2 linked regions of the Fulvivirga ulvae genome follow. The protein of the gene in region 2 binds, or shares a complex with, the protein of the main gene of each other region. Links are inferred from orthologs where the notes say so. Each region holds a gene or a part of one and is shown on either strand. Other genes may lie near its edges.

Region 1 (3,747 bases), 1.1 Mb from region 2 along the record:
TGCAGTTAAATTAGTTCATAAAACCCGTCCTAATACTGATAAGGCGGCTCCGGTTGCCAATGATTATCTGGAGTGGGGAGCTGGTCCAAGAGCCTCTCAATACCTTGTGGTTGGGGCTAAATGCAATGCATTGCTTAATGGTAAGTACTCACCGGATATTGAAGACGTAATAGCCGTCGCCAAACCGACTCTCAGGCACAGGATTGTAAGAAATTTTAAAGCGGAGGCTGAAGGAATATCTATCGATGACATTATCGATAACCTTATTAAATCAAACTAATTGACAGGCTCATCAGTAATGGTGAGTGTTCTTCTGTTTAGGCTTACCTGATATTCTCTTAAAGGAAATTGAGCCGGTCCGCCAGTGGGATAGCCGTTGGTAAAGCTAAATGAAGATTGACAAGACGGATCTGTCATATACAACTCAGAAGTATGGACGTTTACTGTAGAACCGGCTTCATATGGCCTGTATGAGCAATTTCTTTCAAAGGCGTGGTATGTTGTAGAATTCTCGCGGTATAGGATGATACCTCTGACTCCTTCGCTTAATAAAACATAACCTCCGTCAACAGATAGGTCATTGAATTCAGGAAGATCTAACTGAATATAAATATCTGGAAAGGAGGCATATGGAATCTCTTCTCTATAAGGAGAATCATTACAGGAAGACGCTATTAGGATAATCCAAAAGAAAACAAGTTTCAGATTATTCATAATTATAAAAGCCCTTCCCTGATTTCCTTCCGTGATGACCTGCATCTACCTTCTGTTGTTGAATTCTGCTGGGTCTGAATTTGGCATCCTGATAAAAAGAGTTATACATAGACGTAGTTACGCTAAAGTTTGTATCTACACCAATCAGGTCCATAAGCTGAAATGGCCCCATTTTAAACCCTGATGATTGTACCAGTGTGTCTATTGTTTCCATGCCAGCTACTCCTTCTTCAAGTACTTTCAATCCCTCTACATAAAAATGTCTTGCCACTCTGTTAACGATGAAACCCGGAGAGTCCTTTGCCATGACAGCAACCTTTCCCAGGTTTTCAGCAAGCTCTTTTGTAAGCATAGCTGTTTTGTCATCTGTTGCCGCTCCTGAAATTACCTCCACCAACTTCATAATGTGAGCGGGGTTGAAAAAGTGCATCCCCACAAAGCGTTCCGGATGTTTAAGCCCTGCTCCTATTTGTGTGATGGGGATGGATGAGGTGTTAGAGGCCAATATTGTCTTTTTGGAATTTATTCTTTCCAATTCGGCAAATACCTTCTGCTTGACATCAAGCCTTTCTACTATGGCTTCTATAATAAAGTCTGCTTTGACCTCATCAAGATCTGTAACAGCAGAGATATTCCCCAGTGCAGTTTTTCTTTGCTCCTGAGTGACTTTTCCTTTTTCAATACCCTTTTCAAGGTTCTTTTCTATTGATTTTAATGCTTTCTCAAGTGCGTCCTTTTCGATATCGAAAAGGACGGTTCTATATCCTGCCATGGCAGCTATTTGAGCTATGCCCTGACCCATGGTACCTGCACCTATAATGGCTATACTCTTGATATCAGCAGTAGTATCCATAGTTAATGTAGAGTTGAAAACTGCTTTAGAAACCGAACATCGTTTTCTGTATATAATCGGAGGTCATTTACCCTGAACTTTAGCTGAGAAATACGTTCAATGCCCATACCGAAAGCAAAACCGGTGTACTCCTCATGGTCAATGCCACAGTTGGCCAAGACGTTAGGGTCTACCATACCTGAACCGGCAATTTCGACCCAGCCAGTGTACTTGCATAGCTGGCAACCATCCCCCTTACAGATCTGGCAGGAGATATCGATCTCTGCACTGGGTTCAGTAAAAGGAAAATACGACGGACGGAATCTGACCTTAGTGTCTTTACCGAACATTTCTTTTGCAAAGTGATAAAGTGTTTGTTTTAGGTCTACAAAGCTTACGTTTTTATCCACATAAAGGCCTTCAACCTGATGGAATACACAATGTGCTCTCGCAGATATCGCTTCATTGCGATAAACGCGTCCAGGCATTATAGATCGTATGGGCGGCTTTTGTTTTTGCATAAGCCTTACCTGCACATTGGAAGTATGCGTCCGCAGTAATATATCAGGATTTTTTTCAATGAAAAAAGTATCCTGCATTTCCCGTGCGGGATGGTTTTCCGGAAAATTTAAAGCTGTGAAATTATGGAAGTCGTCTTCAATTTCTGGGCCATCGGCTACATTAAAACCTATCCTTTCAAAAATTTCAATTATTTGGTTCCTAACATATGTCAGGGGGTGCATACTGCCTAATGTATGTCCTGCCGGTGGTAAAGTCAGGTCTTCATGATCCGACACTCCACCTTTGCCTGAGGCCTCCAAATTGTCAATTAATGCTTTAAACTTAGCCTGAACGGCCTGCTTTACTTCATTGACTTTCATGCCGTAGGCCTTTTTCTGGTCATTAGGCACATTTTTTAGTTCTGTAAAAAGATCTCCGACTACACTCTTTTTGCTTATAAACTTCAGTCTGAATTGTTCTAACTCATCCTGATTTTTAGCTTCAGCGGCTTCAACCTCCTTTAATATGGCTTCAACTTTTTCCTGCATATCCTGTTTTAAATGATCATTCCTGCAGCCACAGTTTCGTTGGTGGCCTCATCTATAAGTATAACGCTTCCGGTAATTCTATTTCTACTATACCTGTCATAGTACAGAGGCTTTGTTGTACGCAGTGTTACACGGGCAATGTCATTCATACTTATGTTTTTGTCATCCTCTATTCTGTGCAAAGTATTGATATCCATTTTGTAGTGAATGTTTTTCACCATGCATCTGGCGTCACTGGTTGTATGCTTCAAAGCATATTTTCCATTGGCAACCAATGGTTTTGCATTCATCCAGCACAGCATTACATCAATATCCTGACCTACATTAGGTTTATTGTTTTCCCTGACGATCATATCTCCACGGCTTATATCAATGTCATCTTCCAGTTGCATAGTTACTGACATCGGAGGGAAAGCCTCTTCAAGCTTTTGATTATAGACTTCTATACTCTTTATTTTAGAAGTAAAACCAGATGGCAGGACTGCTACAGTATCTCCGGGTTTAAATATTCCTCCAGCTATTCGACCTGCATAGCCACGATAGTCATGGTACTTATCAGAATGAGGACGAATAACATGCTGTACCGGGAAACGACTGTCAATATGGTTGTGGTCACTTCCAATATGAATATTTTCAAGCAAATAGAGTAACGTTCCTCCTTTGTACCATGGAGTGTTTTCAGATTCATTAACCACGTTGTCACCTTTTAATGCACTGATGGGAATAAACCTGATATCTTTTACATCTAGCTTGGAAGAAAATGACTCAATCTGATCCTTTATTTTGTTGTACACTTTTTCATCATAATCAACCAGATCCATTTTATTGATACAGAATACAACGTGAGGTATTCCCAGAAGAGCAGCAATAAATGTATGGCGGTGTGTTTGTTCAACAACACCATTTCGTGCATCAACTAAAATTAAGGCAAGGTTAGCTGTGGAAGCACCGGTAACCATATTTCTGGTATACTGGATATGTCCCGGAGTGTCGGCTATAATAAACTTTCTCTTAGGGGTGGCAAAGTACCTGTAAGCCACGTCTATAGTAATGCCCTGCTCTCTTTCAGCTCTCAGTCCGTCAGTTAGCAATGCCAGATTGACGTTGGCATCACCTTTTCGTCTGCTGGATTCTTCAATAGCTTCATATTGA
Region 2 (3,931 bases):
ATTTTGAACCCGATCTTAAATACAAGATCAAAGCACGGTTTGACCCTATAAAAGAAAGGAAGATCCGCAAGTTAGCCACAAGCGACAATAAAGAGCAAGAGTACCTGGAATACGGCTATACCACATTTGCCATTGATGATGAGGAACAAAAGCTTCTGATTCTGGAAAATGTACAGGAAAATATACTCTTTTTAGCTTTTGGTGATGCCACCAGTGCAGACGAAACCTATGGAGCCGGCCGGTACCTTGACGTAACACATAGCGGAGGCAACAGCATTATGCTCGATTTTAATATGGCATACAACCCTTACTGTGCATACAGCAGTGAATACAGTTGTCCGCTACCTCCAAGGGAAAACTTACTGGACGTAGCAATCCGGGCTGGTGAGAAGAATTACGAGCACTAGGGGAACCAGGAATCTCCGCCGATAAGAGGCATTAGACCCCTGATTTAAAGTGTGCCCTGGTACTTCAAGGATTCCATGAATAGTCCATTGCAAAAAGTTGCCTTTCACCATCCTTAAAAGCAGGAAATGTTTAATTTTGCCCCTTCACTAAGAAATAGCGAAAAGCGACATGGAGTGATACACTGCATGTAGAATCATAAACAAAGAAACAGATCATGAAGATATCTTTAAACTGGCTTAAAGATTACATAAACATAAATCAGTCACCTGAGGAAATCAGCAAATTGCTGACTGACACCGGACTTGAAGTAGAGGGGCTTGAGAATTTTGAGCAGGTCAAAGGTGGCTTGAAGGGATTGGTAATTGGCGAGGTATTGACTTGTGAGAAGCACCCGAATGCAGACAAGCTTTCCGTTACCACTGTTGATATAGGCAGTGATAATCCTGTCCCTATTGTTTGTGGTGCTCCCAATGTTGCCAAAGGACAAAAAGTTGTGGTAGCCACAGTCGGCGCTACACTTTATCCGGAGGGTCATGATCCCTTCCAGATCAAAAAAGCAAAGATCAGGGGCGAGGTTTCGGAGGGCATGATCTGCGCCGAAGATGAAATAGGCCTTGGAATCAGCCATGACGGAATCATGGTACTGGATACTGACCTGCCTAACGGAACACCTGCAGCCGAGTACTTCAACCTTACTGATGATATAGTGATAGAAATCGGGCTGACTCCCAACCGGGCAGACGCGGCATCACACATCGGGGTAGCCAGAGACCTCAAAGCCGCCATAAAAACGGCTGTTCACTGGCCTGAAGTGGGTGATTTCAAAATTGACAATACCGACAACGCCATAGAGGTATCAGTAGAAAACACCGAAGCCTGTCCCCGCTACTCCGGCGTTACTATTAGCGGAGTAGAGGTGAAGGAATCTCCTTCCTGGTTAAAACAAAGACTTGAAGCTATTGGTGTTGCCCCTATCAACAATGTGGTAGATGCTACAAATTACGTACTTCATGAGATGGGACAACCCCTTCATGCTTTCGATGCAGATGAGATCAAAGGCAAAAAAGTACTGGTAAAAACTTTACCGCAGGGCACTACTTTCACTACCCTGGACGAGAAAGAAAGGAAATTGCAAAACACAGATCTGATGATCTGTAATGGTGACAGCGAGGGTATGTGCATTGCTGGTGTGTTTGGAGGAACAAAATCAGGCGTTAAGGACAGCACCAAAAACATATTCCTGGAAAGCGCCTATTTCTCAGCTGATTACGTTCGTAAAACTGCACAACACCATCAACTCAAAACTGATGCTTCGTTCAGGTACGAGAGAGGTACCGACCCTGAAATAACAGTCCATGCATTAAAAAGGGCTGCTTTGCTGATCAAAGAACTGGGAGGCGGAAGCATAAGCTCTGAAGTGGTAGATATCTATCCTGAAAAGATTAAAAATTTTGAAGTGCCCATTAAATTCAAAAATATCGACAGGCTCATAGGCAAGCACATAGCCCGTGACAGGATATTCGAAATACTGAATTTGCTTGACATCGGAACACACAAGGAGTCTGATGAATCATTCGTAGCTTCTGTACCTCCATACCGAGTAGATGTACAAAGGGAAGCTGATGTAATCGAAGAAATTTTGAGAATCTATGGATTCAATAACGTTGAGCTCCCTGAGTTTGTAAAAAGTGATTATCTGGCTGATTTTCCTGCCAGGGACAGAAATAAAACCCAAAAATCCATTACAGAGTTGCTGGTGAGCAACGGTTTCTATGAGATCATGACCAATTCACTCACCCGGCCCTCATATGCCGAGCAGGCTGCTGATCTGGACGAAAAGCACAGTGTGGTTATCCTCAACAAACTAAGTGAAGACCTTGGTGTAATGAGACAAAGCATGCTGTATTCAGGACTGGAAGTTGCGATGCACAATATCAATAGAAGGCAAACGAACCTGCGATTTTTTGAATTTGGAAAAACCTACTTCATGCAAGAAGGTGACTATAAGGAAAGCAACAGGCTCGCCATATATATGACCGGAGATATTGAAAACGAAAACTGGATCAACAAGACCAGAAAAGTTGCTTTTCATGATATCAGTCATATGCTACATCTGGTCGTTGGTCGATTATTAGGAAAAGAATTAAAAACTGATGTTACTCACGACTTCCCGTTTGACTATGGCCTAAAGATGCTACTGAATGACAAAGAGCTGGGAAAAGTGGGGAAAGTCAATGCGGGAATGGCCAGAAAAGCAGGCCTTAAACAAGAAATATTTTACGCAGATATCGATTGGGACTTGCTTTTAAAGAAGACAAATAATAATATAGTATACGAAGAAGTGTCTAAATTCCCTGAAGTGAGGAGAGACCTTTCACTGGTTATTGATAAAAAGGTAAGCTTCGAAGAAATCCGAGAAATTGCCCAAAACAATGAGCAGCGCTTGTTACGTTCTATTAATGTGTTTGACGTTTATGAAGGAGAGAATATAGATAAAGACAAGAAGGCTTATGCTATAAGCTTCATCCTTCAGGATAAAGAAAAGACATTAACCGATAAGGTTATCGACAAAACAATGACTAAATTAATGTCTTCTTTTGAAAGCGACCTTGGTGCAATAATCCGGAAGTAATTATGAACAAAGAACAGCTAAAGGCTAACTTGTTATCGTTGGAACGTAAAATAAATCTGCTGGTTGGGGAGCACAAAACCCTCAAACTGGAGGTTTCTCAGTTAAAAAGTGAAAATGATGAGCTTAGAAGTATAGTAAAGAGCAAGGAGGAGCAGATCAGTAGCTTTCAAAATAAGATTAAAATTAGTAAGATTGTAAACGAAATAGATACAGGAGAAGGCAATACTTCTGAACTGAAGAGGAAAATTGACGATTATATAAAGGAGATTGACAAGTGTATAGCGCACTTAAGTAAATAATACCGCTCCATATGGACGAACTTTCTATAAGAATAAAAATTGCCGACAGAGAATACCCCATGAAGGTAAAGGCTGAGGACGAGGCAAGGGTAAGAAGCGCCGGCAGGCAGATTAATGAAAGAATTAAATCTTACAGAGAGAGATTTGGGATAGACGATAAGCAAGATCTTCTAGCTATGGTAGCCTTTGATTGCTTGGTGGATAAAATGGAGTTGGATGAAAAGCAATATAATACAGATGAAAGTGTGCTTGAAAAAATCAATCATTTAAATAATATCATCAATCAGGCCTTATAAGGCATAAACTCCGGTTCTGATAACCTTTTGCTGCATCTTTTAATGATGAGTGTTAGCTCAGGAATTAAGGGATCATCACCCCAACGAGGGGCGTTAGTAATATATTGGGCAAAGGTATTTTCAGAAATACGCCAAAGCTCATTCCGCAAAAACCTGCCTGACAACTCATTTAATCTTTTAAACTAAAAAGAGTAATGGCAGATTCAATCTATTTAATACTGGCTGGCGTTGTAGGCCTCGGTATTGGTATCGCGATAGGGCGGGCCTTGATGAGCAAGGTCAATAAAGGAAAAGAG

Evidence for each region. The genes of interacting proteins can lie anywhere in the genome.
Region 1: the proteins of pheT (region 2) and pheS are in contact, whole or in part, in a crystal structure (PDB 6P24), measured with the Escherichia coli proteins. The link is inferred for Fulvivirga ulvae from one-to-one orthologs.

The regions. Positions count from the first base shown.
Region 1 is NZ_CP089981.1:2,590,487-2,594,233, forward strand. Bases 583-3,450 are described here. They hold pheS (phenylalanine--tRNA ligase subunit alpha), read right to left. Parts: upstream 2,596-3,450; coding sequence 1,570-2,595; downstream 583-1,569. Other genes in these bases: LVD17_RS10750 (Rieske (2Fe-2S) protein), read right to left, coding at 583-714; LVD17_RS10755 (3-hydroxyacyl-CoA dehydrogenase NAD-binding domain-containing protein), read right to left, coding at 707-1,567; cysN (sulfate adenylyltransferase subunit CysN), read right to left, coding at 2,604-3,450. Also shown: LVD17_RS10745 (AAA family ATPase), read left to right, coding at 1-280; more of LVD17_RS10750, read right to left, coding at 277-582; more of cysN, read right to left, coding at 3,451-3,747.
Region 2 is NZ_CP089981.1:3,702,325-3,706,255, reverse strand. Bases 280-3,331 are described here. They hold pheT (phenylalanine--tRNA ligase subunit beta), read left to right. Parts: upstream 280-622; coding sequence 623-3,040; downstream 3,041-3,331. Other genes in these bases: LVD17_RS15840 (hypothetical protein), read left to right, coding at 3,043-3,331; LVD17_RS15850 (DUF1684 domain-containing protein), read left to right, coding at 280-407. In the rest of the region: more of LVD17_RS15850, read left to right, coding at 1-279; more of LVD17_RS15840, read left to right, coding at 3,332-3,339; LVD17_RS15835 (cell division protein ZapA), read left to right, coding at 3,351-3,635; rny (ribonuclease Y), read left to right, coding at 3,830-3,931.